2 regions of the Mechercharimyces sp. CAU 1602 genome follow, and region 1 is predicted to be linked to the other one. Evidence: riboswitches for the same ligand, from Rfam matches in the RefSeq annotation. Region 1 holds a riboswitch; the other holds the start of a gene.
What was found. A riboswitch is a leader RNA that binds a small molecule or an ion and turns the genes downstream of it on or off. The one in region 1 is predicted to bind thiamine pyrophosphate.
Positions count from the first base shown of each region.

Region 1 (7,973 bases):
TGATCCGGATTACTCAAATCTAAGCGTCGAACAGCAAAAGTAAGCACTTCGGTCGCAGATGCTTCCACTGCCTCTTTTTGCTCTTCTAAAGAGTGAAATTTCCCAGTTCCCAAAAAGAGACGTGATGAAAATTGATGATTCCCAATTATTAGCATAATTATCCTCCTCCTACAAAATGAACAATTTCGATTTCATCCCCTGCTCGTACTTGAGCATTATCATGATGTTCTCCTGCTAATACGATGCGGTTGTGCTCCACAATTACCATGCGTTCAGATAGTGAGAGATGGTCGAGTAAGCAGGTTACTGTAACTACCTCTTTGGGAATCTCCACCTTTTTTCCATTCAGTTTAATTGCTATCATATTTCACCACCTCTCTTCTGTCAGCTCCTGTATCAACCCCGAGTCGATCCAGAGAAAACGATGATAGCACAGGGTTCTTCTTCCCCATCATCGCCTCCGCTATCCACTTGCCTGTAATGGGACTAAGTAAGATGCCATTACGAAAATGACCACATGCCAAATAGAGATTGCCAACCTCGGTTACAGGTCCCAAAAATGGCATCCGATCTGAAGAGCCAGGTCGAATACTAGACCAACTCCGCAAAAAGGTACTTTCTTTCAATGCCGGAACGAGTCGAATCGCTTCTGATAACAATAACTGTATCGCCTCTGCAGACACACCCCGTGTAAAAGTATGATGAATTTCTGTAGCGCCTACGATTACTTGTTGCTCCGCTTTAGGTACCAGGTAACACCCTTTGGAAAAATAAGTCTTATTAAATAGCGGTACAGGTACTTGTAGGGCAAGCGATTCTCCTTTAACTGGAACAATCGGTACCTTAACCCCTGCTGTACGGGCTAAGGCTGCACTCCAGGCCCCTGCTGCCAGGACAACTTGATTAGCTTCAAATGAACCTAGCGCTGTTTCCACCCCGCTAACGCTACCCTTTCGCATCAATAGCGCTTGTACCTCCATCCCCGAGTAAAACTGAACCCCCAATTGCCTCGCTCTTAGTTCCATCGCTTTTAGCCAGCGAGGTGCATGTAGTTGCACATCAAGGGGGAGCGATAAAGCTCCCTTCACTGCGCGCGATAACTCCGGTTCATCCCGCCACAGCGCATCTCCTTCACACCAGTGCGCACACTCACCTTGTCTTTGCTGCCACTGACCGCGCTCTTGTAACCTCTTTTTCTCTTCCTCATCCCATGCTAATCGAAGCATCCCTGCCCGATTTAACTCTACATCTACCCCTGTCTGCTCCCACAGCTCATGTTGGAGCTCGGGAAACATCCTTCTGCTAGCAAGACACAGATCTACCATCGGCCCTGGAAAAGACATTTCCACCTGCGCCCCCAACATACCTGCGGCTGCACTCGACGCATGGGCTCCAACGTGATCCCGTTCCATAACGGCTACCTCTGCTCCCGCTTGTGCGAGAAAGTAGGCGATGGTACAGCCAATAATCCCACCCCCTACAACGATCACTTCATGTTTCAAATCGACATCCCCTCCCCTCGTAAGCTCTTTCCCACTATCCATAAGCGGTGTGCTGCTTCTTCTATATCAGGCTGCTGAAGAATGGCTGAAATCACTGCTACTCCTGATGCCCCCGCTGCCGCTACCTCCGCAAGATTAGTAATGGAGACACCCCCGATAGCGAGCACTGGGATGGATAAAACAGTAACAAGTTGACGAAGCATATCTACTCCACGCGCTGGTAACCCCGGTTTGGATGGAGTAGCATATACATGACCAAATGTTACATAGTCAGCTCCTAGCCTTTGAGCTTCGTGGGCGGATGCAAGTGAGTGAACAGAGACCCCCAACTCCCGCACATAAGGAGAGTGGCGACGAACAAGTGGAGGTGACATCCCACGTTCTGGAAGGTGCACTCCGCACCCAAGCGCCCGTGCAATGTCAATGCGATCATTTATCAAGAGCTGTTCTTGCTTCCACCCTGTTTCAAGCAGGCGAGCTCCCAGTTGAAAGGTGAGCAGGGCTGTCTGGTGCTTCAATCTCAGTTGAAGGCGATCTACGTAAGGAGCCACAGCCTCTAAAGGCGGGAGCCTCCCCTCCTGTATACAGCGATCCGTAATAATAAGATCAATCCGCATCTTTTCACCCCTCGCCTATTGCTTTTTGCAACACAAAAAACGGCACCCAAATAGATACCGTTTGCATTAAAATCAGTGGTTAAATTAACTCCACATCCTTACGCTGGTATCATCCAGGTCAAGTTCGAAGGGTTGAGGTTATCCTCTCTCAGCTTACGCACCCCTTGTGGGAACACTATAAAATTATCTTCTTCCTCATTGTAGCAAGCTTGCTTTTCATCCGTCAATTACCAACCAAATCGGTTAGGAGGTACTTCTATCGTAAGAGGACCATATACATCCAGCTGACAAGCTAGGCGATACCCGTCTTCCACCGCATCTTCACCTAGTCTCAGCTCTTCATTCTCCCCTACTTCATTCACATTTTCCCTACCTGCAACTATTTTCACTTTACAGGTTCCACATCGTGCTGATGTGCAGTTGTAGGGAATAGGTACCGACTGCATAATCGCCTCCACCAATAACGGCGCTCCTTCGTCAACCGACACCTGATACTCTTCTCCCTTACACTTTACCGTTACTTGCGACACTCTCTTCCCTCCTCATGCTTGTGTGTAGCATTCATGCACCACCTTATTCCGATGGGCTACCTACTTACGAAATATACGCCGCAGCTGACTTGTGTTTTGTGTACGAAACCATAAATAAATCGCCAGCGGTGCGAAAATAAAAGACAAAATTAGTAGCCAGCTACCGTAATGTTCAAAAAGAGCAAACACTCTTTCCCACTGCTCTCCCAGTATAAAACCTAAGCCAATAAAAGTGAGACACCAGGTTACTGCTCCGCTATAAGCATAGAGACCAAAACGCCGGAAAGGCATATTAGAGATACCGGCGACATATGCCGTCAAATGACGAACACCCGGGATAAAATAACCAAAAAAAAGAACCCAGTTCCCATACTTTCGAAACAAGAGTTGGGTGACGCGAAACCGTCGTCTCGTCAGCATAAATTTACTCCCATGCTTTTTGACGAAGGGGTACCCTAGTTTATTACCTAAAAAATAGCTAATCGAAATACCAGATATCGAACCGCTTACTGCACTTAAATAAGTATAATAGACGATTAATTGACCCTCAGATGACAGGTATCCAACGAAAGTCATCATAATCTCATCTGGTAAGGGCAATCCGACAATTCCCAAAACCAAAAAAACATATATCCCTATATATCCATAATTAAGGAGAAAATCGATCCATGATTGTTCCATAACCCAACCCCGTTTTTTCTACATACCATTATCCCCAGAATATCATACTTTTCCGTAGTCGAAAAGGAAAAATGCCGTGTCTTGAAGGTGAACATCTGCTTTTTTGAAGATCGGGTTACGAGAAAAAGACGAAAACTCCTTTCACTTAAGAAGCATTCGTCACGAACAAAATAAGTGAGCTAATTACTTCCTCCCCGCAAATTGCGTAAATTCATCTACTTTGCGCTGGTCTAGCCCTTTAATCAGCTCTACTACAAGCCGCTTCGCCCACTCTAAATCTTTTTTACTCACCATTGATACATGACTGTGAATATAACGAGCTGCCACTCCGAGGACAATGGAGGGTACCCCACGTTTGTACATGTGTATACGACCAGCATCCGTGCCTCCGCCCGTCATCGTCTCCACTTGATATGGAATTTCGTGTTTACTGGCAGTCTCAATCACAAAGTTACGAAAACGAGTGTTTGGAATCATCGTCGCATCTAAAAAGGTAACGAGCGGGCCATTTCCTAGACGCAACTTGTCACTCCCTTCAGTGCCTGGTCCATCCTCTGCTACTCCCACATCTAAAATAATAGCAACGTCTGGATCGACTGCATACGGAGCTGTTGTTGCACCACGCAGACCCACTTCTTCCTGCACCGTCGCACCGGAGTAGACTACATTGGGATGAGAGTGAGCACGTAACTCTTTCAGAGATTCCAGCGCTAAGTAACAGCCTGCCCTATTATCAAATGCTTTACCGAGCAAGGTATCTTCATCGGCTAATATTTCAAATGGACAGATAGGAACGATGGGATCACCAATATGAATACCCCATTCTTCTACCTGCTCTTTGCTTTTGGCCCCCACATCAATATACATTTCTTTGAGGGGATATACCTTATTCCGTTCTTCTGGCGTTAAAATATGAGGGGGTTTAGAGCCAACCACACCTGTATAATTCTTGTTCTCAGTCATAATAGTAACCCGTTGTGAGAGCAGAACTTGACTCCACCATCCCCCGAGCGGAACAAAGCGAAGGTGACCACTACGGCTAATTTCCGATACCATAAAACCTACCTCATCTAAGTGACCTGCAATACAGATCGTTGGCCCTTCTTCAGCTCCTATTTTCTTACCAAAAATACTACCCATGTGATCCGTAACAACTTCCGCATCCATATTACCTAGTTCCCGCTGCACAATACGACGCACTTCTTCCTCATAACCAGGGACACCTTTCGCCTCCGTCAGTTCCTTAAGTAAAAAGTCCATCTCTTCATCTCCTTTCATCGTTAGATTATCCAGCGAAGAAGAAACTCAGTCATGCTTATCACGAGCATACGCCTTGGATTTAATCTTAGAGATAGGGACTTAGGACTTTTAATCAAACACCTAGTAAATACTCCTTACTCATACCCTTTTATTATTTAATGAATTCCTCAAGTTAATAGCAGGAAAAACCAGAATGTCTAGCTTACCTGAATGGTAACTCTTATGGACATCAGACAACACAATTATGGAACAGTCACTTCCGTTCCTGTCTCCAAGACTTCTGGTGGATCTTCAATCACAATATCATCCACACTCAATCCGCTTACAATCTCCACCTTTCCTCCGTGGGACAAGCCCGTCTTAACTTTCTTTTGCACAGCTTTCTTCTCTTGCACAAAAACAACAAACTGACCCTCCCTATCGAGGATAGCTGATTCCGGCAGACTATCCACTTCTGCTTCTCTGGTTTGGATCTCTACAATAAGGCTTGAACCGAGTTTCGCTGGTATACTCTCTTCCAATTTAATTTCCACTGGGTACTCAATCTGGCTGTCTCCAGTATCCGCTACTTTCTTTTCCGGAGTAAATCCAATCGCTGTCACTTTCCCTATCCATTCTTCACCAGGAAACACATCAGATTGTACTGTGACATGCTGTGCTTTCTTCACTTCAACTACATCCAACTCCGATATTTTGGCTTCTACCTTGAGATTCCCCATATTTGCAATAACCACAAGCGGTTCGCCCCCATCGGTTGCATCTTCTATTGAAGAAACTGATACCACCGTGCCCGAATGCTTACTCTTCACTGTTAGTTTTGTTTGCTGATTTTTCACCTGCTGCAATTGTTCCTCGGCTTTCTTCATTTCCAACTCTGCTAATTGTATCTCATGCTGAATTTGGATCTCACTTTTCCCCATTGGTCAAGTAGCTGTCACTTCTCCAGATTGTCCTTTAAGCTCTCCCGATTGTTCCATACCTTCCTTTGATTGTTTTTTGACCTCTTCTAATTGTTCGTGTAAGATAGAAAACTGAATTTTTGAACGGTCTAGGCTTAACTTCGCCTGATGTTGTTCTCCGATAAGTGCTGAATTCTCATATTGTACAAGTGTAGTTCCTTCTTCCACCTTATCCCCTACTCGTACATTTATTTTTTCTATACCCCCGAGCTCTGATTGCAAATAAACAGTCTGTTGTTCATTCGAGGTAAGTTTACCAGGGGTAATAATAGTATCCTTCATTTTCTTTGCCTTTAGACCGGTAGTCCTCACCTTTATATTTTTTCTCCATGACTTAAAACTGTAAATACTATCGACATAATCATTACGAGAACAATAACAGCCCAAATCCAAATGTTTTTATTTTTCATGGCTTCCTTCCCCCACACAGACAAAATTTTCACTTAGGTCATTAGATAGCTAATATAATAGTTGCAAACAGATTAATCACAAAAATTGTTATAAGAAATATTTTAATCCACTTATCTCTTTTCCATATGGGATGAAATAGAAGATATAAAGATGTAAAACCAAATGTTAATAAAGGGACAAGAAATGAAACAAATGAACTTATCCATAAGCCGAGTAATAAGATTAATGGTATACCAAGGTAATATATTCTTTCCATTTTAATCATTCCTTTCATTATAAATATTTAAATATAGGAGTTATTTCGGCCTCAATCATTGCGGCTATAAGGACTAAAAAAAGATTAATACAACCATAATACAAACGAATTTATTATTTCAATGATTTCGACAAAAAATACTTTTGTTAGACATTATTCAAGGGTATGCAGGATATATTTATATTAATTTATAATTATATAAAATAAATAGATATATTTATAATCTATTTGATCCCTACCCTTTCCTACTCCGAAACCATGAAAACAGCGGTTGGAAAATAGTTGAGCAGTCTCCTTTTTAATACGGTGTTTATGTGTTTATCGCCATCCAGGAAGAGCGTTTTGCTGTTCTATACAGTAAAACATACAGTAGACCGAATGTTCTTGTCCAAACCATGGCAGCCTTTTGATCCTGAAAGAACTAAACCGGCTAACTGATGAGGAGCTCATTGATGAGTTTTTATATTGACTAACATTTCATCACACTTTAGGAATTGAAGAAATTGAATCGGAAAACAGAGGGAAATCTTCAGATGAAGAAATCGCTTTTTTTATCGGATTGCCTGACTGAATCGATTCTATTAGATCACTCCTTCGATCGAATGGATCCGATGTAATCGCGAGCAATTGAAAACGATGTCTCGGGTTGAACTGATCTACACTATGAGTCGCAAAATGGTACAAGCGCTGTCGTCTCTCGATGGAATCGACATTCAGAGACCTTTGAGACCAACTTGGCGCCCTCTTATCAAAAGAAGACCCTTTATCGCTTACATACGGACGAAATCCAAACGCGTATCTATTTTCTTCTTGGGTAATCGATGGATCTCTATCCTCACACGACTTCTCTCAATACCTTACAAGACACCGAGGCTTTTGTTCATCTTTCTCGCTTGAATGGGGAACAGACGGTCGACCGCCTTCAAGGGGTATTATTTTCTTCCTGTTTATTTTCTCACACCAGGGATCCCAACTGATGATGATTCTCTATAAATAATATCCTCCAATAGGCTTTCTGAAGGGAAATCGGAGTATCACTTTTAAATCATTGACCGATGTGCAACCTTTTCATTGGTCGGCCGCTTACAACTTTTTTAATAACTAGAGTATTACATTTACAAACAAAGAGCTTACTCTCCCTGAGTAAGCTCTTTAGTCATGTTGATTTGTTAAAAAGTTATCCATGCCATCCGCAATGGCAAGCTTGTTTTCCAGATAATGAATTACATTCCCATAATAGTGAGCAGCCTCTTCTTCTTTCCCACTAGCGATAAGATCTTGATACGTGGAATAGCTCTCCTTCATCAGCTGAAAAGTACTACTAAACTCGTGGGGGGACAATATCGAAGGGCGACCGTCTCCCTCCTCTGACCAAAACATCGTATACCGTTCTCGATACGCTTCATAAGAAGAAAAATTAGGATTCATCTATATCCCTACTTTCACTGTTCATACTAACTGCTATCCTCTCCCACCCACCCTTTCCTTATTCCTTTTTACCGATTAAACTGTGCATTGGCAGATGCCTGTGCATTTCCACGTATCTCTTTTACCATCTTAGCTGCCATCAGTGCATATCCCTTACCATTGGGGTGAATTTCGTCTGCCAGCCAACTTCTTTCTGGATTAGGTGTAAGCACTTCGTCAACATCAACCACATAGCCCGTTGAATATTGGTAGACGACTTCTTTCAATCCCCGGTTCCAGATTGTTAACATATTATCACTATGATCGTAGTACGATTCTTGAGGTGAAAG
Region 1 is NZ_JANTPT010000001.1:521,746-529,718, reverse strand. Features, by position in the region: gene NXZ84_RS02800 (thiazole synthase) at 1-155, opposite strand, end outside; gene thiS (sulfur carrier protein ThiS) at 158-364, opposite strand; gene thiO (glycine oxidase ThiO) at 351-1,502, opposite strand; gene NXZ84_RS02785 (thiamine phosphate synthase) at 1,499-2,119, opposite strand; TPP riboswitch at 2,198-2,294, opposite strand; gene NXZ84_RS02780 (2Fe-2S iron-sulfur cluster-binding protein) at 2,347-2,649, opposite strand; gene NXZ84_RS02775 (DedA family protein) at 2,710-3,330, opposite strand; gene NXZ84_RS02770 (M42 family metallopeptidase) at 3,514-4,590, opposite strand; gene NXZ84_RS02765 (efflux RND transporter periplasmic adaptor subunit) at 4,833-5,510, opposite strand; gene NXZ84_RS02760 (efflux RND transporter periplasmic adaptor subunit) at 5,514-5,831, opposite strand; gene NXZ84_RS15180 (DUF5970 family protein) at 6,001-6,216, opposite strand; gene NXZ84_RS02755 (hypothetical protein) at 7,369-7,644, opposite strand; gene NXZ84_RS02750 (GDSL-type esterase/lipase family protein) at 7,713-7,973, opposite strand, start outside.

Region 2 (7,973 bases), 480 kb from region 1:
GGCTTGGTCCGTTTGCCGAGGAAAGAGCATCGAATCGGGTACCTTCCGCAAAATATAGAATCTTTTTTCTTGGGGGATACATTATCGCAGGAAATAGAATTTGTCACAGAAGGTGTAGGAAGTGAAGAAGGGGGTAACAAGCATCAAGATATCGTACAGTTATTTTCGCTGAACCCTCTGCTGGAGCAACATCCTCTTGATCTAAGTGGGGGGGAGAGACAAAAAGCGGCACTTGCTTGTTTACTCTTACAAAAACCAAATATGTATTTGTTGGATGAACCCACACAAGGAATGGATCCAGTTACCAAGGAAATATGTAAGCATTCTTTGTTACAACGAGCATCAGAAGGTGCGGGCATTCTTTTTACCACCCACGATGTGGAGTTTGCTGCTGAGGTAGCAACACGTTGTGTCATGTTGTTTGAAGGTGAAATCATTGTTTCAGAGCCGACGGCTGCTTTTTTTCGTGGCAATGATTTTTATACAACAGCGGCGTATCGGTTAACGCGCGAAACGGGATGGCCTGAGGGGATTACGATGAAGGAGGTGCATACCCTGTGGGACGGATTGGTTGGCGCGCGTTTGTAGTCATTACTCTTTTTTGTTCGTGGCAGGTTACGCGCTGGCTCGCGTTAGGCCCTTTTTGGACTAGTCTGGTATTACTCGCATGTTTTATTTTTCTGATGATTATTCGATTTGAACGATCAGACGTCAATAGTAAGGAGTTGGTGCTTATTGCGCTTTTGATTGCAATAGCGGCGGTTAGCAGAGTTCCTTTTGCTGGAATTCCAAGTGTGCAGCCAACTACCTTCGTTATTATTGTAGCGGCAATCGTATTGGGTGCAGAACGGGGGTTTGTCATTGGCGCGGGAGCGGCGTTAGTGTCAAATATGTTTTTGGGTCAGGGACCCTGGACTCCTTGGCAAATGGTAAGTTGGGGGTTGGTAGGTTGGACAGCAGGGGTATTGAAAGATACTTTTATCATGAAAAATATGAGCACTCGGTTGCTTTTCGGGTTTGTATGGGGGTTTCTATTTGGTTGGATCATGAATGTGTGGGTGGTGATCGGGATGGAGAATCATAGTTGGTCTACATTTGTTTCCGTCTACGTTGCCAGCTTCTATTTTGATTTGGCTCATGCATTATCTAATCTATTTTTTCTGGCTGCATTCTCTTCACGTTGGGTGAGGGTTTTAGCAAGGTTTAAGAGAAAGTACGGTTTAGTGATCGCATCTTCTTCCAATTGAGAAATTAGACGCTATGTAGAAGAAGTCTCCTTCACATGAAGGAGCTTCCATTATATCTTTTAGTAAACACCGCATCCGCATACAAAAACGAAGATGGTTGCGATTACCAATAAGAAGATTAGTAAGCTTTTGTATCCGAAACAACCATAATTATACCCACAACTCACACTGCATTCCTCCTTTACCGTTTTCACTATATAAGATATGTAGAGAGGGGGAAAACGCGCGGGTGTATGCCTTTCTCGATCAGAAACAGGCAGATATCATTAATTGGAGTTGTTTTACTTATAGGGAAGAGCCGCTCACCCTATGGATAAGCGGCTTCATCCTAGTTATCACTATCTTCTAGTAGTAACCGCATCCGCATACGAAGACGAAGATGGTCGCGATCACGAGCAAAAAGATAAGCAGGCTTTTGTAGCCGAAGCATCCGTAATTGTAACCACAGCTGTAGCCACTCATAAACGGCATTCCTCCTCTGTTGGGATCTATATATACATATGTTTTTCCTCTGTAATGGAGCGGGTAGATGCCTTGGTTTTACGGAAAAGAGGCGACTACCCCTCATCAACTTTCTTTGCTAAAAACCTGTGCTTTTCATTCTTCCTATTGATTAAGGTAAACGGCTTGGTATATACTCGACGTAGGTGATGGTGTGCGAAAATAGGATCATCACCGATAAGTGTATAGCAACGGGAGCTTGGAGAAGCCAGGCTGAGAGGGCGGGAACTCTACGCCGACCGATAAACCTGATCTGGGTAATGCCAGCGTAGGAATGGTGGGATAAGGGACTGGTTTGCGATTGTGCAGACGTCCTTCCTCGACAAAGTCGCTACGCTGTGTGCGGCTTCTTTTGTTTGTCAAAAAATGAAAAGCCCGGTTTATGAACAAGAGAAATTCAAAATAAAACCTTAATATTAGGAGTGTTATGATGAGTGAAAATAATAAGTTAGATTTTCCGAACAGCCGTAAAGTGTACCAGACAGGGTCTCGCCCCGATATTCGAGTACCAGTGCGGGAAATTGAACTTCACCCTACAAGTGGTCGCTTTGGTGAAGAGGAGAATGAGCCTGTTCGAGTCTACGACTGTAGTGGACCTTATACGGATCCAGACGTGACGATTGATTTACGTAAAGGGTTATCCCCATTGCGTCAAGAGTGGATCAGAGAACGTAATGATGTGGAAGAGTATGAAGGGCGGAAAGTGCAACCACTAGATAATGGGTACCAAAAAGAAGGGAAGGGATCACGTGAAGTGTTTCCTCATGTGAACTCTCGCCCACTGCGTGCGAAGAGAGGTAAATACGTGACGCAGATGCATTATGCCAAGCAAGGCATCATTACTCCTGAAATGGAATTTGTCGCCTTACGAGAAAAATTGAGTCCAGAATTCGTACGGGAAGAAGTAGCGAGTGGACGTGCGATTATACCTGCTAACATTAATCACCCTGAGATTGAGCCGATGATCATCGGTAAACATTTTCACGTGAAGATTAATGCCAATATCGGTAACTCTGCCGTCAGCTCCTCCATTGAAGAAGAAGTAGAAAAAATGCGTTGGGCTACCCATTGGGGTGCAGACACCATTATGGATTTGTCAACCGGGAAAGATATTCATACTACTCGTGAGTGGATTATTCGTAACTCACCGGTTCCAGTGGGGACGGTGCCGATTTATCAAGCCTTGGAAAAAGTAGCTGGGAAACCGGAAGCCCTTACATGGGAAATTTATCGGGATACTTTGATTGAACAAGCGGAGCAAGGAGTAGATTATTTTACCATTCATGCAGGGGTAAGACTTCCTTATATCCCAATGACAGCTGAACGAACTACTGGTATCGTTTCACGTGGAGGTTCTATTTTAGCGGCGTGGTGTTTGGCGTATCATGAGGAAAACTTCTTATATACTCACTTTCGTGAGATATGCGAAATCTTGGCTGCCTACGATATATCTATCTCTTTAGGGGATGGACTTCGCCCAGGGTCGATTGCTGATGCAAATGACCGGGCACAGTTTGCCGAACTCGAAACATTGGGTGAATTGACGAAAATTGCATGGGAATACGATGTTCAAGTCATGATTGAAGGCCCAGGGCACGTACCTCTTCATAAAATAAAAGAAAATGTTGATTTAGAACAAAAAATTTGTCATGAAGCGCCGTTTTATACTTTGGGCCCATTAACAACCGATATTGCACCTGGATATGATCACATCACATCAGCAATTGGTGCCGCTATGATCGGCTGGCATGGGACGGCTATGCTCTGCTATGTGACACCAAAGGAGCACTTGGGCCTTCCCAACCGGGATGATGTGAAAGAAGGCGTTATTACTTACAAAATTGCCGCCCATGCAGCCGACCTGGCTAAAGGACATCCAGGAGCGCAGGTTCGGGACGATGCCCTATCCAAAGCGCGATTTGAATTCCGTTGGCATGATCAGTTTAATCTTTCGCTCGATCCTCAACGTGCGATCTCTTACCATGATGAGACACTGCCTGCAGAGCCCGCAAAGACGGCACACTTCTGTTCGATGTGCGGTCCTAAGTTTTGTAGTATGCGTATTAGTCAAGATATCAGGGAGTTTGCGGCTGAAAAAGGGATGGATGTATTTGCTGCCAAGGAAGAAGGAATGAAGGAGAAGGCTGAGGAATTTCGCAAAGAGGGAGCGAAGATTTATAGATAGACGAAACAAATGAATATCGGTAAAAAAGGGAGGAGTTATCCTTTTTTTATCGAGAAATGATTGACATGATGGCTAACAGAGTATAGAATGAAGCTAATAATTTTTCCTTAAGGAAAAATTATTAGCCAAGACTAATCAGTAGGCTCCCTCTATGGAAAGTGTTGCATAAGTGTTGGCATGGAAGTGATGTGGCAAACCTCAAATGATTGGCATGGCGACCTCGAAGAGAGGTCGCTTTTTTATGATGACATGAGAACGCGAGATATGCTAAGTTTAGAAATAAGATAGAAACGAACTAAGATTCTTTGTGTAATGTTAGCTATTGTCGTATATAAGAAAGAGATACGTTTAGGATGATGTGGGAATGATGAAAGATAGAAAGGGGTTCACAACTATATAAGACAGGTGAAGGTATGGGTGTGCAATATTAAACAGATTTGAATCGAGGAGAGAGGAGCGTATGATGAATATCAAAGGTCGGTTAAGCTGGATTATATTAATGCTCTTTTCACTAGGAGTTTGCCTACTATGGCTTCTGGGTTTTGTGTGGGCTATTTACGATAATAATGGCTCGACAGGTCAAACTGTTATGGGAAATTCATCGCAGGAGGAAACTGCCTTAACGGATGAAGGTGGATTATTGTTAGGGTTGGGGGACTCGATCACGAGAGGGACAGGAGATAATAGTGGTCAGGGCTATTTTGGCTATGTGCGTCAATCACTGCGGGAGCAGACTTCAGACCAAGTAAAGGCCGTTAACTTGGGAATCAAGGGGCAAACTTCAAGTGAACTAGTTACCAGATTAGAGGAAGAAAGCATGCAAGCCCAACTGCAACAGGCGAAATGGATAACGATATCTATTGGTGGAAATGATCTATTTCGTGGGAGTGGGGAACTAGATAAGATTGATTTAGAAGCTTCTGCTCAGACAAAAGATACATATGAGGAAAATGTAAGCAAGATATTTGCAAACATTCGTAAGCAGAATAAGGATGCTACGATCTTTATCTATGGATTGTACAACCCTTTTGGAAAATTAGAGGATGCCGAAACGACTTCATCTCTTGTGCAAGAGTGGAATGAATTGATGCATGAGTTAGCGGCACAAGAAGAAAAAATCGTGGTTGTGCCTACGTATGATCTCTTTCAACTGAATCCAAAGGGTTATTTATACTCCGATCAATTTCATCCGAATCATGCTGGGCATCAGGCAATGGCAGAGCGTTTATTGCAAGCGATGGGGATTTCATCGAGAAGTGATGGGGGCGAGGCACAATGAAGCGAGAGGAACCTATATTAAAAGTAGAAGGACTAAGCAAATGTATTGGGAAGCAGGAGATCGTAAGTGATCTCTCTTTTGAGGTGGGAGCAGGGGAGATATTTGGCTTTCTAGGTCCCAATGGGGCTGGGAAAACAACGACGATACGGATGCTAGTGGGACTAATCAGTCCCACTAAAGGAAATATACATATTGGTGGTTACCATCTACGTCGGCAATTTCTACAGGCGATTGGGCATGTTGGTAGTATTGTAGAAAACCCGGAGATGTATCCGTACCTGACCGGACGAGAAAACTTAGAGGTTTTTGCACGTATGCAGCAGGGAGTTACTCCTGCTCGGATTATGGAAGTAGCTCAGTTGGTTGAGTTAGAGAAGCGGATTGACGACAAAGTGGGTACATACTCGCTAGGGATGAGGCAGCGATTAGGAATTGCGCAAGCATTATTAGGAAATCCGAAGCTGCTTATTTTAGACGAACCTACAAATGGCTTAGACCCAGCAGGAATTAAAGAGATGCGCCATTTTATACGTGCCCTCTCTCGGGATCACGGGATGAGCGTTTTTGTTTCCAGCCATATCCTCCATGAAGTTCAATTACTGTGTGATCGCGTCTCTATCATTCATGAAGGAAAGATTGTGAAGACAGGACGAGTGGAGCAATTGCTAGAAGGGGAAGTGAGGGTGGATTGGTCTTTGCACCCGTATCAGCAAGCACAATCTGTTCTTTCTACTTTGCCATATGTATCCCAAGTAGATGTGTTGGATAGCTCTCGTATCTCTACCTTACTGCCTGTGGAGAATATTGCACAAGTAAATCAAACTTTGGTGGAAGCTGGAATCGAAGTGATGGAAGTTCGGCAACGTGGAAATACGCTAGAGGATATCTTCCTCGATTTGACTGGGGGGAGCGCTAGTGCGTAGTATGACAGGGCTTGTATACAATGAAATGTTGAAGATGGTACGTAAGAAGCGAATGATGGTCATTATCCTCATCCTGGCACTGGTTATTCCTATTTTTACGTATGCACAGTACCATGCCATTCAATCGGCTGTAGAACAGCTGGGTACCAGTGATTGGCGCACGATGCTCCAACAGCAGATTGCAGATGATCAGAACAGACTCTCTTCTAGCCGCTTACCAGAAGAGTGGAGAGCGTGGATAGAGATGAGAATTCAGCAACAACAGTATTACTTGGATCACGATATTAATCCAACCGCTCCAGGGGCTCCTACCTTTGTCCGAGGATTTATCGAAGAAGGAGTAGCCTTATTTCTCCCCTTGTTGATGGTGGTAGTTGCTTCTGATCTTGTCTCTTCTGAATATGCAGGTGGGACGATTAAGCTGCTGCTTACTCGCTCAATTCGGCGCTGGCAGGTGCTGGCCAGCAAGTATATTGCCTTGGTCTTGACTGTCTCAATGATTTTGGCAGTTACGTTACTTTTCTCTTATCTGGTTTCAGGGCTTATTTTTGGGTACTCGGGTTGGACGATGCCTGTATTAACCGGCTTTCAAGAGGTAAATGGTGAAATTCTCTTCGAACAGGTTCATGTTGTGCCACAGTGGCAATATATCATTATGGCATTCGGTCTGGGTTGGTTTGCTTGTATAGCTGTGGCGACCATTTCCTTTATGGTCTCTGTGTTGATGCGGAGTACAGCAGCAGGGATGGGTGTGATGATGGCAGCTTTGGTTACGGGAGGATTGTTGGCCCAGCTAGCACCCACTTGGAGTGTAGTAAAGTACATTCCTTTCACTAATTTACAATTAATTGATTATCTATCGGGAGAGCCGCTATTAATTGATGGGATGAGTTTACCCTTTTCGATAACGGTGCTGGCGCTAACCGCAATAATTAGTTTAATTGTTGCTTTTACAGTCTTTATTCGGCGTGATGTATTAGCATAGCAAGATAAAAAGCCCCCGCTTCGTAGTCACTCATAGGAAACGGGGGCTTACTTTGTAAAGAGAGCAAGTGTTACTGCATGCGCTCACTCAACTCTGATACAGGAACGCTCTGCTGACTTCCCTCCTCTTTTAGGGGATGAATGTGTGCTTTTTTTTCTTCCTGGTCTACCCGTTGAATCCAAATTTGTTTGTTTTGGTAGTAGACAGGTATTTGATCTGGGGAATCGACAATTTGTTGCGCTCGTATGACATCCATTTTTTATCCTCCTCTTGATAAGGATGCGTGCTCTTAGCTACTTGTAGTATGCACATATAAAGGCTAGACTATGAAAGAGAAGAGAACGAACTCTTTATATAAATCCGATAATTTATTTAATTTTGGCGGGTGAACCAGGAGGTGGAACGGGTGTATAAGTACATCTTATTTGATGTGGATGGTGTGTTACTAAGTGAAGAGCGTTGTTTTGATGCTTCGGCATTGGCAGTGTGGGAAATGTTATATCACGATCGTTTTGTGGGATTACCACAAGAAGACTTTATCTTGACTCCGTCTGCGGGGGAATTGAAAAGTATTCGTGCTGAGGTGTTTTGTGAAGATGAGATTCTAGTGTGGTTAAAACAACAAGGGATGAATTCTAATTGGGATATGGTGACCGTCGTATTTGGATGGGTGTGGGGTCAATTGTTATCCTATAGGTATCCGTCTACTAGTGAACGGAATCTCTTTTTGCAGTCCAATGAAAGATTGAGAGATCAATTTGATCAGCTACGAAAATCAGATGCTATTAACGGTTTTGTCCCTGATTTCTCCTCTTTTCTGTCCGTATTTCCAGGGTTTTATCGACAAGGGGAA
Region 2 is NZ_JANTPT010000001.1:44,665-52,637, forward strand. Features, by position in the region: gene NXZ84_RS00260 (ABC transporter ATP-binding protein) at 1-588, shown strand, start outside; gene NXZ84_RS00265 (ECF transporter S component) at 684-1,247, shown strand; gene NXZ84_RS00270 (hypothetical protein) at 1,557-1,898, shown strand; TPP riboswitch at 1,930-2,040, shown strand; gene thiC (phosphomethylpyrimidine synthase ThiC) at 2,179-3,933, shown strand; gene NXZ84_RS00280 (GDSL-type esterase/lipase family protein) at 4,394-5,212, shown strand; gene NXZ84_RS00285 (ABC transporter ATP-binding protein) at 5,209-6,135, shown strand; gene NXZ84_RS00290 (ABC transporter permease subunit) at 6,128-7,120, shown strand; gene NXZ84_RS00295 (H-type small acid-soluble spore protein) at 7,191-7,376, opposite strand; gene NXZ84_RS00300 (HAD family hydrolase) at 7,527-7,973, shown strand, end outside.
Region 2: another riboswitch for thiamine pyrophosphate. It lies ahead of thiC (phosphomethylpyrimidine synthase ThiC); the one in region 1 lies ahead of NXZ84_RS02785 (thiamine phosphate synthase).